2 linked regions of the Thermogemmatispora onikobensis genome follow. Each later gene encodes a partner of the first gene's protein in a complex. Links are inferred from orthologs where the notes say so. Each region holds a gene or a part of one and is shown on either strand. Other genes may lie near its edges. The genes, in order: BGC09_RS11400 and BGC09_RS14225.

Region 1 (9,313 bases):
CCACCAGTAACCAGCCGGCGAGGCCCCCAGATTGATGGCCGCCTCGCGCCACTCCGGGCGTAACCCCGTAAAGGCGGGCAGCGTTACCAGGATCATCAGCGGAAGCTGGAAATAGACATAGACCAGCACCAGACCCCAAAACTGGTAAATGCTGAAGCCAAGCGCGTAGAGATCGAGATGCAGCCAGCTGCGCAGGGCGACCGTCACAAAGCCCGTGACGCCAAGTGTCGCGACGAAGGCGAAGGCCAGAGGGACACCCGCAAAGTTGGCGGCGATACTGCAAAAGCTGATCAGCAAATTGCGCAGCCAGCCCTGGCGCAGGCTGGCCAGCCCATAGGCAGCCACCGCTCCGAGCAAACCTCCAATGAGGGCCGTGACCAGCGAAAGGGCAACGCTATTCTGAAAAGCGCGCAGATTGCTGGCCTGGGCCAGGAGCCGCTGATAGCCGGCCAGACTCAGCCCACCAGTGCCACCGTTGGTCAGGCTCCCCTGAATCGTGATGACCACGGGCAGCAACTCGAAGAGCAGACAAAAGAGCAAGAAAGGCACGAGAATCGACCAGGCCAGCAACCCAGCCAGGCGCCAGGCACTACGCCGCGCCAGCGGCTGCTCGCGCCTCTTCTCTCCGGCCATGCCAGGCTGGGCCCGCCCCTCTTCCTCATCGAGCGCCTGCGAAAGCATAGGCCTCCCTCCCTCCTGATCAGATAGCCGCAGCGAGCGCACTCGCTCCGATCCAGCGGCCAGCCAGTGCGGACCACTCAGAGGAGCGAAGAGCGCCGCTGCGCCGAGCGAGAATGTGCTCCTCTTCCTCTCATCTCAGGCTCGCTACGAGCCAAGCACCTGCGGCCCCCAGTTGTTATTGACCAGCGTCGAAGCCGCATTCAGCTGAGCCAGCGACGGAAAACGCACATTGGCATACTGCTCAGCAGGCGGTAATTTGGCAGCGAGATCAGGGGGAACCTTGCCAGCCGCCACCAGCTTTTGATAGCGGGCTGGATGAGCGTAGCCCTTTAGATAGAAGAGCTGTCCCTCGTCGGAGAAAATATATTCAATCCAGAGGCGAGCCGCGAAAGGATGGGGAGCCGTCTTATTGATCACTGAGACATAGGGACCAGCGATCGAGCCATCGGAGGGAATGATCACTTCCAGATGTGGCTTGCCGGCCAGCTGGTCGCGGAAGCCCAGCCCGAGATAGTCCCACATCACGGCAATGGCCACTTCGCCGGTCGAAATATTGGCAATGCTGGAGCGGGCAACCGTGAAATTGCCGCTCTTCTTGAGTTGTGCAAAATAGTCGATGCCGGGCTGAATATTGTCGAGGCTGCCGCCGTGAGCCAGCGCAGCGGCAAAGACCGCCAGAAAGGCATCGTTGGCCTGGCGCGGGTCGCCGTCGATGCCGACCATATTTTTATAGTTGCCGCTCAGCAACTCAGCGAAGGAGGTCGGCGGCTTCTTCACAAGGTCGGTATTGATCACAAAAGCCTGCGCGCCATAGTATTCGGTGCACCAGTAGCCGTCGGGGTCCTTGAGACTGGCATCGATGTCATCCCAGTAGGCATGCTTGTAGGGAGCAACCAGCCCCTGCTGAACAGCCAGCGGCCCAAACTTGAAGCCAACGTCACCGATGTCACCGTGAGGGCGCGTCTTCGAGTTCTTGAAGACCTCTAGCTCCTGAGCTGAGGAGTATTCGGCTTCGGCCTTGTAGGAGATAGGCAGGCCATAATGGCTGGTGTAACCGGCCAGGATATCTTTGTAGTCAGCCCATTCTGGTGGGATGCCCACGGCCTGCAGCTGGCCCTCTTTTTTGGCATTGGCAATCAGCGTATCCAGCTTGATAGGACCAGCCATGTTGACGTTGGCAGTGGTGGCACTGCTGCCAGTGCTACTGCTCCCGCAGGCTTCGAGCATGGCCGCCAGGGCGCTGGCCGAGAGGCCAGCCACGCCCGCCCGCCGCAGAAAGTGGCGGCGGCTCTGCTGGCCGAAGAGATCATTGAATAGCAGCTGTTCCTGGCTGCGTCCAGGGCGCATCAAAAGGCTACCTCCTGATCGTTGGCATGCACGGAGAACACGGTCAAAGGTCACACGGGAAGGACTGCTGGCCCAGCATGCTGAGCCGGCGCTTGAGGCAGCAATCTCCATTGCCCGGTAGAACGAGCAGCCGCAAGCGCATCCAGCAGACGGCCAAACGGCGAGACAGCAGGTCAACGGCAGGCAGGCCCGAGGCGGACCACAGAGCACAGGCCCTGCCTCTCCGTACGCTTGCTCTCTCCACGCTTCTTCATGGTAGGGCGGCCATGCTAAGAGGAAGTTAATAGATAAAGTAGGGGTTGTTAAGGCTCAGTTATATTTCGCCCAACGCCGCAGGAGCAGGCCATCGGGAAGGCGCATCACGCAACCTCGCCAGGGCAGTATCGCACCCAGGAGTAGAAAAATTGATTTATCGCGCATTTTCTGCTACTATAGAAGCAGGCTGGCAGCTCTAGTCAGGAGAGACTCAGGAGCAGAACAGGAAAGGCAGCCCAGTGTCTGAGACAACCATCTGGCTGCTCAGCAGCCGGGCAGACCGGCAGGGTGCTACCCGCCAGGGCCGCGGGCCGCACTGCTTAGCTCGGCGCCCAAGGAGGACCAGCGATGTTCACGGCAGCGACCTGGCGGTTCCAGTCAGTGCCGCACAGCAGCGGGCTGCTTCTTGCCGCCTATCCAAACCTTCTTCACACTCCTTCGTGCTCCTCCCGACTCCTCTTCTTGCTGGCAACCACCACCATCTCGACCAGCCCTAGCAATAGAGAAGGCCGCCCAGCTACGGCAGCCCAGGTCTCTCCCGGAGTCGATCAGCTGTTTGTTCCCCTTTAAGCGCGTGTCCCGATTTGACTGTTAGTTAGCAAAGGAGGAGCTTTGCACATGGAACAGCGTATCTACCACGGCACCCTTTCCCCGGACGGCCTGGCCGACTACCTCGTCCAGACCTTTGGCCAGAACTACAGCTATCTCGGCTGGGGAGGCAGCACGCTCAACACTATCGCCCAGAAGATCGGGCAGGGGGATCACGTTCTGGTCCAGATCGCGCAGGCGCGTCCCTGGAGCGGGCGCCTGCGCACTGCCCTCGGCGTCAGCATCTCGCGTGTGCCCGATGGTATCAGCGTGAGCGTTGGCCAGAGCAACTGGTTGGAAGGCTCGCTGCCTGGCATGCTGTGGGGAGCCTTGTTCTTTCCACCTCTGGTGATCTTTCCTCTGATTCGGAGCATCGGAGCCTTTAGCTTTTACCAGGACGTCTGGCAGGCCATCGAAACCTACTGCACCCAGGCTCAGGCTACGCGCATCAGCACCAGCACCCTGCACGGCCTCTACTGCGCGCGCTGCGGGGCCCTCAACGACGAAGCGGCCCAGCACTGCCATCTCTGCGGCGCCGCTCTGGCAGCCAGCCCAGCCAGCACCGCAGGAGCGCCCGAGCTGGTGACCTGCGCCAGTTGCCACGAGCGCGTCGTCGCGGCCCGCTTCTGTGGCAATTGCGGTGCTCCGCTGAGCGCAGGGCCAGCGCCCTCATCTCCCGACCAGGGTCAGGGAGGCCAGACAGACATAGCGTAGTCGGCAGGCAGGTCGACCCTGCCCTGCTGTGCAGGCATCCTCGCCAGCCAGTCACCGTGCTTCCGCCGAATCGAGGTCGAGGATGCCTGCTATCACCCCGCATCCCGGCCTTACAGGCACCCACCTGCCACACCTGCCCGAAGCGTCTGCTACCTCTGCCGCTCTGCTCTGCCATGTCAGTGATATGCTGTGCAGGCGGGCAACCTGTCCTGGCGGCACCTGCCCGAAAGGACTGACGAACCTGTACAGAGGTCCGAGCAATACTCCTTCAAGAGAGCAGCTCGATCGCCAGCGAAAAGGCTTGACTTCTCAGCACTGCACCTGAAGACGGGGTCTTCTGCTCGCGAACCTCTGTCCGTCCGCCGCCAGGGCTGGAGCTTCTGCAATCCTCGCGCAGGCTAAACAGGCAGTCTGACGACACCTCTCCTGAGACAGGATGACCAGCCGCTTCTGTCAGGCAGATTCGATGATCCTGAAAAAAATGATCACGATGCCAGCCGGAAGCACACTGGCGTCGCTGCTAGAAGTCATTCGAGACTACCCGGATATTAAAGGGGCTGCTACCAAGTACCCCCCAGAGGCGTAGCCAGAGCGCCAGATACATCTCAGTGCCACGCGCATTTGAGATGCCGCCCAGATCGATCAAGCTCTCCGGGGGCCAGCCGAAGCTGACCAGCAGAGCCGCCACCTCGCTCTTGGCGGTGGCATCATCGCCGCACAAGAACATGTGGTGCCGCCCGGGTACCAGAGCAGGATTCACCATTACGGCGGCGTTCACGGTGTTGAGGGTCTTCACCACGCGACTGGCCGGGAAGGTGCGCTGGATGCGCTCCGCCAGACTATCGCTATTGCAAAAGCTCAACTGAGGCGGCATCCCCGAATTGGGAGCAATTGGGTTCGCCACGTCGATCAAGATCTTGCCAGCGAGGTTTTCCGCCCCGGCAGCAGTCAGGGCCTCCAGCGACCAGGCCCCAGCAGTGGCATTAATCACAATTTCAGCAAAGCGCGCCGCCTCGGCAAATGATCCTGCGCTGGCCGAAGGTCCAGCTGAGGCCACCCAGGCCTGGGCCTTCTCGTTGCCGGCTTGCCGCGCTCCCATCTTGACTTCGTGGCCGAGACTAACCAGCTTGCCAGCCAGCGTCTGGCCAACCATACCTGTACCAAGGACGCCGAAACGCATGCAATTCCCTTTCTTTACTACACCATAGCAGCAGACGATGGCCTCGAAGCGAATCAAAGCTTTCTATTATACGCCCGGAGTGGGCGACACGGCAAGGGACAAGACAAGACGAGACCGCCGGTGTTAGCCAGCCAGCATAGGAGGGCCAGATCAGCGTCTGTACAATGATAGGTATAGATGACTTGACAAATGAACCAGTGGTAGCGTAGAACATAGTCATGTAATGCACGTCCACTGGTAGTTTAAGTTTCTCTCGTCAGGAGCATTGAAATGAGTGCCGCCAATAGTTCAGCTTCTCCTGGTGTTGTTTTCCCTGGGCGAGTCAGCGGCTTTGACCGCATCCTGGGAGCCTTACAGAGCATCGGGCGCTCGCTGATGCTGCCGATTGCCGTGCTGCCGGCGGCGGGCCTGCTGTTGCGCTTCGGGCAGCCCGACCTGCTCAACCTGCCCTGGATGGCGGCGGCGGGCAACGCTGTCTTCTCCAATCTCTCGCTGATCTTCGCCATAGGCATTGCCATTGGCCTCACCGGAGGAGAGGGAGCAGCAGCCCTGGCCGGGCTGGTCGGCTACCTTGTCTTCACTGGCGTCTTCAACGTCATCATTCCCCAGGTCAACGGCGCTCCTGATCCCTCGATCTCAATGGGCGTCTTCTCCGGCATCATCATGGGGCTGGTCAGCGCCGGCCTCTATCGGCGCTTCCACGACATTCGCCTGCCGGACTACCTGGCCTTCTTCGGAGGCAAGCGCTTCGTCCCTATCATTACGGCCCTGGTTGCCCTCGTGCTGGGAGCTATCTTCGGCCTGATCTGGCCGCCAATCCAGGGGGTCATCAATGCCCTCGGTCAGGGTATTGTGGCCCTGGGGCCACTTGGCACCGGGATCTATGGCCTCCTCAACCGGCTGCTGATCCCCTTCGGCCTGCACCATGTGCTGAATACCTACGTCTGGTTCCAGTTGGGCACCTACCACACGGCGCACGGCCTCGTTAACGGCGACCTCAACCGTTATTTTGCCGGCGATCCAACAGCGGGCAATTTTATGGCTGGCTTCTTCCCCGTGATGATGTTCGGACTGCCAGCAGCCTGTCTGGCGATGATTCGCCGCGCCCATTATCCACGGGTGGCCGCGGGCATCCTGCTCTCCGCCGCCCTGACTTCCTTCCTGACGGGCGTGACCGAGCCAATTGAGTTCGCCTTCCTCTTCGTGGCTCCTGTACTCTTTTTGATCCACGCTGTGCTGACCGGCGTGGCCCTGGCGATCTGCACAGCCCTGGGCATCCACATCGGCTTTACTTTCTCCGCCGGCTTGATCGACTACCTGATCAATTTCAGTAAGGCCAATACGACCCAGCCGCTGGTGCTGTTGCTGATCGGAGTGATCTATGCCGTCATCTACTACTTTACTTTCAGCTTCTGTATCTCACGCTTCAATCTGGCAACGCCAGGGCGCGGCGGCACGGCCACAGACAGCCGCAGCGACTGGATTCTGCCCGAGAGTCAGCGCGGGCCACGCTCTGGACGAAAGACGGAGGAGGCAGCGACAACGGCAGGCGATGCCGATGAGCGCCTGGCTGCGGAGCTGCTGGCTGCTCTGGGTGGCAAGGAGAACGTTGAGAGCGTCGAGGGCTGTATCACGCGCCTGCGCCTCTTTATCAGCGAGCCGCAGCGCATCGACGAGGCCCGGCTCAGGAGCCTGGGAGCCGCTGGAGTCATTCGCCACGGCAAGATCGTCCAGGTGGTCATGGGCACGCAGTCCGATCGCCTGGCCAGCCGCATGAAACAGCTGATGAAGAAGGGCAGCAGCGAGCTAGAGCAGAGCGCAGATACATCAGATGGAGAGAGCGAGGAGAGCCAGGGCTGAACTGGCGTCACCGCGAGTGACCCCTCCCCCTGCCGTGCACATGTGCACATTGTCAGCGCTGGCGCTCTTCTGAGAGAGATCGGCGTGGTGCCTCTCGTTTTGAACGGGCAGCCTGAAGAGGTCTGCCCGTTCAACGTGAAGCCTTCAGGTTGGAAGGCCGCTCTGGGAGAAAATCCAGAGCGCTCGAGGCAGACAGGTGCATCTGCCTGCCCCTCCTGTGGCTGATCCTGTGACAGGAAGAAGATCTTTCTCAGGCCACGGGCCGCCGCCATCACCCACTACGGCCAGCTCGTCAGGACGGTCGAGGGGGCAGGCCGCGCGCCTGGCCAGACTCGTTTAACAACTCCATCAATGGAGCGATACTCTTGGAAAGCGCAGGTTTTGAAGAAGAGCATGAGAGTCGGCAAGAAAAATGATCTGGTGATTGTGGCCCCGCTTGATGGCCAGGTAGTGCCTCTGGAGCAGGTACCCGACGAGGTTTTCGCTCAGAAGCTGGTTGGCGATGGCCTGGCTATTGATCCGCAGGGCAACGTGGCGGTCGCTCCCATCAGCGGCAGGCTGGTACGCCTCTTTCCGGGTGGTCACGCCTTCGTCGTCGCTGTCGGCTCCGAGGACAGTGAGGAGGAGGCCGCGGTGATCGTCCACCTGGGTCTCGACACGGTGGAACTGGCCGGCGACGGCTTCACTCTCTTAGCGCAGGAAGGCGAGCATGTCGAGGCCGGCACGCCGGTGGTAGGCTTCGATCGCGCCCGCATCGAAGCGCGGGGCAAGAGTATGCTTAGCCCGGTGGTCTTCAGCGGCAGCGGGGTCCTGACGCAGCGCGCCAGTGGAACGGTAGAGGCCGGGCAGGATGTGCTCTTTGTCGTACAGCGTGCGCTGTAGGTACAAATTGGCGCAGCCTCCTCTTGACAAGCAGAGGTTCTGACTCTATCCTCAAGACAAGGGAGAAGTTCAGAGATTGGCAACGAATAGTAGTGGATATACGGGCCCCAGCAGCGTAGCCTCATTGTTAGAGCATGGGAGCGAGGCGAGCCTGGGCAGTCTTCTGCCATCAGGCTGATCATCCATCAGGAGGCACGGCCCAGCGGGTACAGCCAGGGAAGCAAACCGTAGTCTGAAGTGCAGAGCCGTTTTCCATGCCAGGGGAGAGGAGTCTAAGCCATGTTGGAAGCCGTGCCACGCACGCGCTGGTCGAACAGCTACCGCCTCTTCCGGGATGGGACGCTGTTCACGGAGATTGGTCCCGCGCTTTTTTGCCGGGTAGAGGGCCTGACGGTCGCGGGACGCACCCGTCCCGTGCGTCGTGGGCGCTCTGGCCTGATCCAGGCATACCTGCTGGAGGTCAATGGCTCCTTACTGGCCCAGGCGCGGGGCTCGTGGTCTGGACGGAGCTGGTCCATCACCTGCTATGCCGGGTCCGAGCAGGGCTATCGGCTGCGACCCAGGCGACCGCTGGCCATGACCTTCGTGTTGGAGAGCAATGGCACGGCAGTCGGGACGATCCGCCCGCGGGGTCTCTGGTTCTTGTGGATTCGGCAAGTCGTGATTGACCTGCCTGATCTCCCCCTGCCACTGGTCCTCTTTATGTTCTGGCTGGCCATTACGACCTGGCATAGTCAGCATCATGACGGCGGCGGCGGAGCCATGTAAGATACAAGTGGGTCGAGCACGGCTGGCAAGCATACGAGTCCCACCCTTCTTCCAAGCAGAGGCAGATAGGCGACGTTTTTCACTGCAAGAGGAAGCAGGCAGCAAAGGAGCAACGACAATGCTAGAAGCCGTGCCCCATCATTGGTATTCAAACACCTACTCCATTCGTCAGGATGGACAGGAGATTGCAGAGATCAAGCGAGGCATCCTGCGCGAACAGGGCAGTATTGTGGTGGAAGGCCAGACATGTACCATTCGGCGCGCCGGGCTGACCGGGCCTTTTCTCTACGAGGTGGATGGCATACCCCAGGCCCAGGCCATGAGCCACTCGTTCAGGCGCCGCTTTGAGATCGACTACGCGGGCCAGCGCTACAGCCTGCGCGCGCAGTCGCTGTGGACACGTACCTTTCTGCTGGAACGCGACGGCAAAGTGCTGGGGACTATCCGCCCGCAAAGTCTGTGGAACCGCAAAGCGATCATCGAGATTCCCGGCTTTCCCCTGCCTATCGTCCTCTTCTTCTTCTGGCTGGTCATGATCCAGTGGCAGCGAGAGCAGGCCGCCGCAGCGTCAGGCGCGTAGCATCAGCGTATCATGGCCTCCTTCTTCTCTCCCTGCTGCGTTTTTTCAGGAGAGAAACGCAGAGGAGGCCCCTCGCTTGAGCCGCTCACTCACGCCAGGGAGAGGTTGCGCCAAAGGCTGTAGGTGCTGCTGCTGCTGAGGATGGCCCCGGCCTGCTGAACACGGGCCACATCTTCAGCAGTGCGGATGAAGCCGCCAGCGATGAAGGGACCAGGCAGGAGACGCCGCAGAGTGGCAGCCACTTCGGGGAACATGATGCCTGGCAGGACCTCAACAAGATCAGGGCCAGCATGGGCGATGGTACGGACCCCCTTTTCGAGGCCGGAGTCGTCAAGCAGGAGCAGGCGCTGAATGGTGATGAGCCCCTCGGCACGCGCCGCCGTCACCAGTTGCGACTTGCTGGTGATGATGGCATCGATGCCGATTTGGTGCAGATACTGGATGCCGGCGCGGTCCTT
Region 2 (9,409 bases), on another replicon or contig:
CGAGAGTGGGGCGCGGCTGAGCTATCGCGTTTTGAACGAGCGGGCCCGGGCCCTGGCGACGCTGCTGAGCGAGGGCTACGGCGTTGGCCCGGGCGAGCGCGTGGCGGTGCTGGCCCACAATGCGCCCGAGTATCTGGATGCCCTCTTCGCCGTGGCCCTGCTCGGGGCCATTCTGGTGCCGCTCAACTGGCGCCTGACGATTCCTGAGCTGCTGACGATAGTGCGCGACTGTGAGCCGTGTCTGCTCATGCACGACGAGGAGCACAGCCAGCGGGCCAGCGAGCTGCTGGCGGCGCTGTCACCTGTAGGCGTGGTGCCGCGCCTGCTCTCCTTTGCGGCCTTTCCCGGGGACGATCGGCGGCTGGCCGCGCTGGCGCGTCCTTTCGCAAGTGCCGACGGTGAGGAGCCGGTGCTGATCCTCTATACCTCTGGCACCACGGGCGTGCCCAAAGGAGCCTTGCTTTCGCACCGCATGATCACCTGGAATGCTATTAATACGCAAATCAGTTGGGGGCTGCGCGACGACGATATCACGCCGACCTTTGCTCCGTTCTTTCATGCTGGCGGCCTGAATGTGCTGACGACGCCGCTCTACCATTGTGGCGGCACGGTGGTGCTGCTGCGCTCCTCTGATCCGGCGCTGATTTTGCGCACCATTGAGGCCGAACGTTGCACGGTAGTTTTTGCCGTGCCGACCGTTTTTCAACTGATGCTGGAGCATCCGGCTTTTGCTACAACAGACCTGTCATCGCTGCGCTTCTGCGTGACGGGCGGCTCTTCTTGTCCACTGCCGGTGATTCGCGGCTATGGGGAGCGCGGCGTATTGCTACGCCAGGGCTATGGCCTGACCGAGGTCGGGGTCAATTGTTTCAGCCTGGCGCCCGAGGATGCGCTGCGCAAGGCTGGCTCGGTGGGGCGTCCGGTCTTCCATTCGCGGGCGCGCCTGGTCGACGAACACGATCGAGATGTGGCGCCTGGCGAGGTGGGCGAGCTGGTGCTGGCGGGGCCACATGTCTGCTCGGGCTACTGGCGGCGTCCGGTGGAGACAGCGGAGGCCGCACGCGGCGGTTGGTGGCATACTGGCGATCTGGCGCGCTGCGATGAAGATGGCTACTACTACATTGTGGGGCGCAAGAAGGACCTCTTTATCTCGGGTGGAGAGAATGTCTATCCCGCCGAGGTGGAGGCGGTGCTGCTTGCCCATCCGGGGGTGGCCGAGGCGGCGGTGATCGGCAGGCCCGACCCGCGCTGGGGTGAGGTTGGGCTGGCGATCGTCGTGCCGCGTGTGCCGGGCAGCCTGCGCCCTGAAGAGCTGCTGGCTTTCTGTGGCGAGCGTCTGGCCCGCTACAAGATCCCCAAAGGGATCGTCTTTGCCGAGGCCCTGCCGCGCAATGCGATGGGCAAGGTTCTTAAGGCGGAACTGCGGGCGCGCTATGTGCGGGAAGAGACGCCGTGATGCTCCCACCGGGTGCCCTGGACCTGCTCGCTTGTCCGACTGGCGGACAGGTCTGCAGCCAGCCTCGCCCAGGCTAAAGCGGGGCTGTGTCAGGATGTGGCTGGCGGGGTAGGCGCCGACTCCGGCTGTCGGCCCCAGGCAGGCGGTCAGCACGTTCCAGAGGCCGCAAAAATCTGCCTGCTGCCTGTCAGCGATGGCCTGCTGGTAGAGCCGGGGCGGCTCGGCCTCGCTGGCCAGTCCCAGCTTGAGGTAGAAGGGGGGCCCAGCTCCAGGGCCATAACGGCCTCCTGGAGGAAGCGCTCGTGGGCCGGCGCGCCGTAGGACCAATCGAGGGCACTGGCTCGCTTGACCGCTCGTGCGCTCAGGTCGATGCCTACCACCTTGACCGAGGGAAAGACGGCGGCGACCTCGATGGCCTAGCCGCTGGGATCGCAGGCCAGGTCGAGCACGCGCCCCCCGTCCGGCAAGGTCAGTTGCAAGGGAGTGGTATGGCTGGAACGGATGGAGGAGAATCAAGGGCGTGGTTATGTTGGCGAGGCTGGAGCGAATGGGCGAGCAGCATGGGTACCCCAGGTGGGGACGGCGGTGCTATAATAGCAAAGGACTTATCCCGTGAGATGCGCGCAGAAAGGAGGCACTGGACGTGAATGAGCCTGCAGCGAGCGGCGAGCAGCGGCGTCGCGTCCCGGTGCCGGTTCGTGAGCGAGCCTTGCGCGTCGGCGACCTGATCGTCATCGACGGTCATCGTACCCGGCGTCAGGCGGTGGCTGAGCGCTTGCAGGTGGGCGGCTACCGGCTACAGCACACGGCCCATTTTCTCATGGCGGAGCGAGCGGAGGAGCCGCGGCGCCTGCTGGTGCACTTTTTCGCTCCCCAGGAACTGGATGCCGATCTTGGCGCCTGGTTTCTCGAAGAGCTGCGACCCGCTGGCTGGCTGGCGACCTCTGCCGACCTGGCCCATCTCTTCGCGGGCGTCATTGGCTCCTGTACCCCGCGTGACCCTGCTCTGGCCTGGCGGCGCTATGGCGAAAACACCCTCTGGCGCTACCGTCATCTTCTGCAGAGCGCTCAGCCGCAGGCGCCGCTGCCCCAGCTCCGGCCAGACTCGCCTGTCGCCGTCTTCTCCAGCCTCTACCGTCGCGTCGTTGCCCTCATCAGGCGAGAGCGCGCCACTGCTGCCGGCGCCCTGCTCGATGCTGGCTGCTCCTTCGGCTTCCTCCCCCTGCTGCTCGCCGAAGCTTCTCCTGAATTGAGGGAGATTGTCGGCCTCGATCTGCGTCCTGACGCCTTTCTTGTGGCTCGTCAGCTGGCCGCTGAACGTGGCTGGCAGCAGGTGCGTTTTGTGCAGGCTGATCTGCGCAGCGCCGACCAGGTCGCGGCTCTTGGCCAGTTCGACACCGTCGTGGCTCTGCACGTGCTGGAGCACTTCGGCCCCCAGGAAGGTGAGCAGGTTCTGAGCAACCTGCTGGCGGCCACCAGGCGCCTCCTGGTGATCGCCGTCCCCTATGAAGAGCAGCCTGAGCCGGTCTATGGGCATCTGCGGGTCTTCTCGCCGGCCACCCTTGAGGAGCTGGGGAGACGCTGCCTGGAGCACTGGGGAGAGCAAGGAGGATGCTACTGGTGCGAAGAATGCGCCGGCGGCCTGCTCGTTGTCGAGCGTGGCCAGAACGGTGCGATATCGGCGAGCGCGGCGCGAGCCACACCAGGCACAACGACAGAGGCGTGAAGCTCCAGCAGCATAGCTATCAGGCGCGGGTCGTGTCCGCACTGCCTGGCCTGAGCTGGGCTATGCGGCAGAGACCGACGCTGTTGACAAGGGGAGCGCTGGCCTTTTACAATATTTCTCAAGGTTGCACGTTGGTGCAAAGGTCGGCGTTTGTGCCGAAACGGGCGTGCGAACGATCTCTGTTGCTCAGGGAAAGGGCACAACAGTATGACTCAGGAAAGTGACGACATTTATCTCCTGACCGAAGTGGCCAGCCTCTACTACGAGGAGAACTACACGCAGGAGCAGATTGCCAAAATGATCGGCATCTCGCGCTCTGGCGTTTCTCGCCTGCTGAGCCGCTCACGGGAGCTGGGTCTGGTCGACATTCACGTCCATCAGGTGCTGCGCACCTCTGCCGCTCTGCAAGAGGATCTGGTAGCGCGCTTTAGGCTACAGGATGCGCAGGTGCTTGAGGCGGCGGAAGCGGAAGGGGTAGCGCTGGACCGTGTGGGGGCGTTGGCGGCGCGCTACGTTGACCGACGCATCCAGGAATCGCACGCAGAGGGGAAGCGGCCCATTCGCACGGTCGGCATTTCGTGGGGGACCTCGATGCTGGAGATGCTCAAAGCCCTGCGTCCCCGGCGGCGCCTGCCGCTCAATGTGATCCAACTTATGGGCAGCGTCGACACCTCCAGCCGGCCCGACATCGATGGACCGGAGATCGCGCGTCGCCTGGCGGACGCCTATGGTGGACGCTGCTATTACCTGCACGCGCCCCTGTTAGTGGCCGATGCCACGGTGCGCGAAGGGCTGCTCAAGGAGCGCAGCCTGCGTCGCTCGTTCCAGATGATGGAGCAGATGGACATGGCGCTGGTGGGCATCGGAGGCGCACGCCCGGAGGCCTCTGGTCTCTTTCGTGCTGGCTACCTGGATGAGGAGGAGCTGCAGGTCATTCGCAGTCAGGGTGCTGTCGGCGATATCTGCGGCTGCTACTTTGATATCGAGGGCTGCCTCTGCGCCCAGGAACTGCTCTGTCGCACGGTGACCGTCTCGTTTGAGACGTTGCGCAAAGTGCCGCTGGTCATCGCCGTAGCGGCGGGTGCGGCCAAAAAGGAAGCCATGTTTGGGGCCTTGCGGACCGGCGTCGTCAAAGTGCTGATCACCGACGAACCGGGGGCCCGTGCCCTGCTGCAGCTGGCTGCTAGCCAGGAGCTGGCTCAGCTCCCCGGCTAAGCCAGCTAGCCCGGCCCGGCATCTTTCTGTGGAGAGAGAGGTACGGGGACGGGGTAGTACCGTCAAGCGCAGCGAGCAGATGCCAGACCCGCGCTGTGCCCGGCCTGCCGTCCCCCTCTCTGCCTGCAGTCTTACCTGGCCTGCCTTACGAAGAGGGCGGCAAGGCTTCCTCGGCAAAGTCGCGCTCGATCAGATCGACCAGGGCGGCGACGGCCTGCTGCTCGTCTTCGCCTTCGGCGGTGATCTCCACCTCGGTATTCTTCCCCACGGCCAGCGTCAGAATCAAGACCAGGCTCTTGGCGTTGACGCTCTTGCCTTTGCTGCTGATAGTGATCTTGCTCTTGAACTGATTGGCCAGCCTGACGAATTGCGCTGCAGGGCGGGCGTGCAGGCCAACCTCATTGCGCACAATGGTTTTTGCTTGCTGCATGCACCTGTCTCCTTCAGTCGGTGGTGGAGCACTCTGCTCCAGAGGACAGTGTACCATCTCCGTGGCTCCCTGTCGCCTCTCTGGCTCCGGTTCCCGGACAACGAGAGACAGGCGCCGCGGACACCGGTGTGGACCATGCACCCTCCCGGCTGATAGGTAATGACCCGGCAGCGGTGCCCGCTCCTGTTGTCGGACGGGGGATGTAGCCAGATGGTACCTCTGCCCGTGCGCTTCCTCGTAGGAAGAATTGCCGCGCCTGCATCTTAGAGCAGTAAGTAGGGATTTTCCAGCAGCTGCTTGAAGCGCTGCAGGAAGCGGCTGCCGCTGGCCCCATCGAGGACGCGGTGATCGGCGGAGAGCGAGACCTTCATCACGGGGCGGATCTCCAGGCGGGCCGTCTGCTCTGCGGCGCCGCTCAGGCCCTCGTCGACGACCACGCTGCGCCGTGTCACCTTGCCTACAGCAAGAATGGCGCTCTGGCCCGGGGGAATGATGGCGTGGAAGGTATCGATCCCGTACATGCCCAGGTTCGAGATAGTGAAGGTGGCCCCGCTGAGGTCGTCGGGCGAAAGTCTGCCGGAGCGCGCCCCCTCGACCAAACGGCGCAGGGTACGCGCCAGGTCAGGCAGACTCTGGCGGTCGGCATGACGAATGACCGGCGTCAGGAGAGACTGGCCGGTATCGACGGCCACGCCGATGTGAATGGCGTGCCAGCGACGGATGACCTCCTTGCCTCGTCCACGGCTATCATCGAGGGTGGCATTGACCTCGGGAGAGGCGCGCAGAGCAGCGGCCACCGCGCGAATGATGATGGCCGTCAGGGAAGGGACCTCTTCGCGCTGGGCTGCGAGGCTGGCGGCCAGGCGCTGGCGACAGCGTTCCGCCTCGCTCATATCGATCTCCAGATCAAGATAGATATGGGGCATGGTGGTGACGCTGGTCAGCATGCGCTGTCCGATGAGGCGCCGTGCTGGCGAGAGTGGGATGACCTCGGCCTCCTCGCTCTCCTCTGCAGGGGTCACAGGCGTGGGCGCTGCAGGAGCCTGTGACCGGGACTGGGCCACTGCCGCACTGGCCGTGGCGCCATCGACCGGGGTGCTTTGAACCGTCTCCTGCTGCTGGCGGAGCGCCAGGGCTGTCTCGACATCGGCGCGCGTCACCTTCTCGCCTCTCTTCTGCTCGGCCAGGGCCGCCAGGTCTACCTGATGCTCGCGAGCCATCTTGCGCGCCAGCGGCGTGGCCCGTACCTCTGGGCCTGCCTGCTGAGCCGGCTGGGTGGCCATGAAGGCCAGGATATCGGCGCGTGTCAGCGGAGGCTCGAAGCCAGCCGCTACCACGGCGCGCAGATCAACAGCCTGCGACGCCGCCTCACGCTTGGCGGCGGGCGTACTGGCGATGCGCGTTTCTTCCGTGGGCGCCTCTGCCGGGCTGGACGGGGCTGAGACTGCGGTTGAGGAAGGAACCTCGGCGGCAGGAGAGGAGAGAGAAGGATGCTCCTGGCGATGGGCGGAGGCCACAGCCGCAGTGGCAGCCGAGCTAGCAGCAGCGGCAGCAGCAGCCGGATCGCGCCCCTCCGCCAGCAAGAGAGCCAGCGGGGCGCCCACCTCCAGTGTCTCCTCCTCGCCGGCCAGAATCTTCAGGAGCTGACCCGTACAGGGGGCCTCGACCTCCAGAGCGACCTTATCGGTCATCACCTCGACCAATGGCTCCCCTTTCTCAAAGCGCGCCCCCTCGCTGAGAAGCCAGCGCACCACCGTGCCTTCGGTCATCGTCATGCCCAGCTTGGGCATTGTCAGCGTACGTTGCTCATGCTGCGTCTGCATCGCGCCGTCACCTCTGCCTTGTCTGCTTAGCTGGATTACCTGGGACTGCCCGGCGGCTGAGCCAGCTCACAGCGGCCTCCGCTGCAACAGGCGTCTGGCGGCCTGATAAATATCCTCTTCCTGGGGCGTGGCCCGTCGTTCGAGAGTTCGGTTGTAGGGAATGGGCGTCTCGGCCCCGCCCAGGCGCAGGATCGGAGCATCGAGATAGTAGAAGGCCTCGCTAGAGGCAATGCGGGCCGCGATCTCACCGCCGAAGCCGCCGGTCAGCACGGCCTCATGGACGATCAGCACCCGCCCGGTCTTGCGCGCCGAAGCGATCAGGGTCTCCTCGTCGAGCGGGCGCAGCGTGCGGGGATCAACCACCTCGGCCTCGATACCCTCTTCGGCCAGGCGTGCGGCCACGGCCAGGGCGCGCGGCACCATAATCGAGAGGGCGATAATCGTCAGGTCCTTGCCGGGACGCTTGACTTCGGCCTGCCCGATAGGGATCGTCCATTCACCACGAGGCACGGGCCCCTTATAGCGATAGAGCAGCTTGTGTTCGAGGAAGATCACCGGATTGGGGTCGCGGATGGCCGAGAGCAGCAGCCCCTTGACGTCGGCAGGTGTTGAAGGGAGGACCACCTTCAGACCGGGCACATGGGCAAACCAGGCTTCCAGGCTCTGCGAGTGCTGGGCCGCTGCGCCGGTGCCGGAGCCGAGCGGGGCGCGGAAGACCACCGGTACCTGGGCCTTGCCGCCGAACATAAAGCGCAGCTTGGCCCCCTGGTTGACGATCTGGTCCATGCCGATGGCCATGAAGTCGCTGAACTGGAATTCGGCCACTGGGCGCATACCGGTGAGGGCGGCCCCGATGGCGCAACCCGCCAGGGCTGCCTCCGAGATCGGCGTATCGCGCACGCGCTCCTCGCCAAACTCATCGATGAGGCCATAGGTCACGCCGAAGGCCCCCCCATAGATGCCGATGTCCTCGCCCATCAGGAAGACACGCGGATCACGCCGCATCTCCTCCCGCAGGGCCTCGCGAATGGCCTCGGCGTAGGTCATCTCCTGAACCTGGCTCTGAGCCGCCTCTGCCTGCTGAGGCGTGCCGGCGGCGACGGTTGTCGGGAGAGAAGAAGGACCGCTCATGCGTACACTCCTTCCAGGAGAGAGTCGGGATCGGGTTCGGGGCTGGCCAGAGCGAACTGATAGGCTTCCTCAATAGCCTGGTAGGCCGCGGCTTCCTCGCGCTCGATCTCCTCTTGGGTCAGCAGGCTGTGCTCGCGCAGATAGGCGGCCAACCGCTTGATGGGGTCGCGCTCCTGCCAGGCGCGGATCTCATCGCGTGTGCGGTAGCGGTTCTGGTCGCTCTTGGAGTGACCTTTGTAACGATAGGTGACGGCCTCGATCAGGGTTGGACCCTGGCCGGAGCGGGCGCGAGCGGCAGCACGAGAGACGGCCTCGTAAACGGCGAAGACGTCGTTGCCATCGACGCGCTCGCCGGGAATGCCGTAGGCCACGGCACGCTGGGCAATGGTCTCGCAGCGCGTGGCCTTCCGCACGGACATCGACATGCCGTACTGGTTATTCTCGCAGAGGAAGATGACGGGGAGATCCCAGATAGCGGCCAGGTTGATCGACTCGTGGAAGGTGCCTTCGTTGGCGGCGCCGTCGCCGAAGAAGCAGAGGCAGACACGATCAAGTCCCTGCATCTTGATGCTGAGTCCGACGCCGGTGGCAATGGGGATACCGCCGCCGACCACGCCGTTAGCGCCGAGGTTGCCGGAGGCGACGTCGGCGATGTGCATGGAGCCACCGCGTCCGCGGCAGTAGCCGGTTTCTTTGCCGAGCAGCTCGGCCATCATCAGCTTGAGGTCGGCCCCTTTGCTGATGCAATGACCGTGACCGCGGTGGGTGCTGGTGATATAGTCATCGGGCCGCAGGGCCTGTAAGGCCGCGGCGGCGGTAGCCTCTTCTCCGATGGAGAGATGGGTGGTGCCGTGGACTTCTCCGCGCATGAAGAGTTCATCAACCTTTTCTTCAAAGGCGCGGATGCGGTACATGGTCTGCAGCAGGCAGCGCATCTGCTCGGGAGAGAGGGCGGGAACCGCTTCAGACATAGCTGGCCTCTCCTGCTCTGTTGCACAAATATTCAATAATGCACACATATTCAATGTACCATGCTGAAGGGCAGCTGTCAATAGGCGGGCGGCGTGAAGCGAGGCGGGGAGCGGGATGGGAGGCCGTTCTCTTCCTTCCACGCTGGGCTTGATCAAGGGAACGTTCCTCAGAGGCTGTATGAGATGCTTCGCGATGAAACGAAACCATTTCCCCGGGTAAAGAAGCGTCAGGGCTGATGACGTGAAGCACGGAAGAAGGCGGCGAGGCGGGGAGCCAGGGGCCTGCTGGGGCAGGAGCGCTGGTCTGTCTGCCTCCAGCGGGCCCGGACTCTCGCTACCCCTCGTTCACGGCGATTTGCAGCATGCTTTGCAGGCAGGCTTTGATCTCCTGGGGCGTCTGCAGGGCAATGAAGTGCTCATAGAAGCCGGGCTGTTGCAGCGCACAGGTCACAGCCTGCAAAAAAGCCAGCTGTGCGTCTCCGGAAGTCAGCACGGGGAAAATAGCCAGCCGGCAGAGGTGCTGCCGTGCGGGATCATCCATCGCCTGAAAAGGTAGCGCCTCGCTGAGCAGAGCCACCACCAATGCTGGCTGAATGACATGCTCGAAGTCGACGTGGGGCAGGGCCACGGCGAAGTCGCCGAAGTCCAGTCCTGTCG

The links.
Region 2: the proteins of BGC09_RS11400 (region 1) and BGC09_RS14225 are in contact, whole or in part, in an NMR structure (PDB 1GGR), measured with the Escherichia coli proteins. The link is inferred for Thermogemmatispora onikobensis from one-to-one orthologs.

Annotation. Positions count from the first base shown.
Region 1 is NZ_BDGT01000022.1:47,446-56,758, forward strand. Bases 6,058-8,762 are described here. They hold BGC09_RS11400 (PTS sugar transporter subunit IIA), read left to right. Parts: upstream 6,058-7,018; coding sequence 7,019-7,507; downstream 7,508-8,762. Other genes in these bases: nagE (N-acetylglucosamine-specific PTS transporter subunit IIBC), read left to right, coding at 6,058-6,625; BGC09_RS11405 (hypothetical protein), read left to right, coding at 7,787-8,275; BGC09_RS11410 (LURP-one-related/scramblase family protein), read left to right, coding at 8,394-8,762. Also shown: BGC09_RS11370 (ABC transporter permease), read right to left, coding at 1-681; BGC09_RS11375 (extracellular solute-binding protein), read right to left, coding at 826-2,028; BGC09_RS11385 (zinc ribbon domain-containing protein), read left to right, coding at 2,902-3,585; BGC09_RS11390 (NADPH-dependent F420 reductase), read right to left, coding at 4,106-4,765; more of nagE, read left to right, coding at 5,036-6,057; more of BGC09_RS11410, read left to right, coding at 8,763-8,855; BGC09_RS11415 (glycerol-3-phosphate responsive antiterminator), read right to left, coding at 8,945-9,313. UniProt on the Escherichia coli protein: The phosphoenolpyruvate-dependent sugar phosphotransferase system (sugar PTS), a major carbohydrate active transport system, catalyzes the phosphorylation of incoming sugar substrates concomitantly with their translocation across the cell membrane.
Region 2 is NZ_BDGT01000031.1:44,532-53,940, forward strand. The notes cover bases 3,186-5,986. They hold BGC09_RS14225 (HPr family phosphocarrier protein), read right to left. Parts: upstream 4,828-5,986; coding sequence 4,543-4,827; downstream 3,186-4,542. Other genes in these bases: BGC09_RS14220 (sugar-binding transcriptional regulator), read left to right, coding at 3,390-4,397; BGC09_RS14230 (dihydrolipoamide acetyltransferase family protein), read right to left, coding at 5,091-5,986. Outside these bases: BGC09_RS14200 (acyl-CoA synthetase), read left to right, coding at 1-1,456; BGC09_RS14215 (class I SAM-dependent methyltransferase), read left to right, coding at 2,100-3,182; more of BGC09_RS14230, read right to left, coding at 5,987-6,650; BGC09_RS14235 (alpha-ketoacid dehydrogenase subunit beta), read right to left, coding at 6,717-7,697; BGC09_RS14240 (thiamine pyrophosphate-dependent dehydrogenase E1 component subunit alpha), read right to left, coding at 7,778-8,752; BGC09_RS14245 (PTS sugar transporter subunit IIA), read right to left, coding at 9,087-9,409.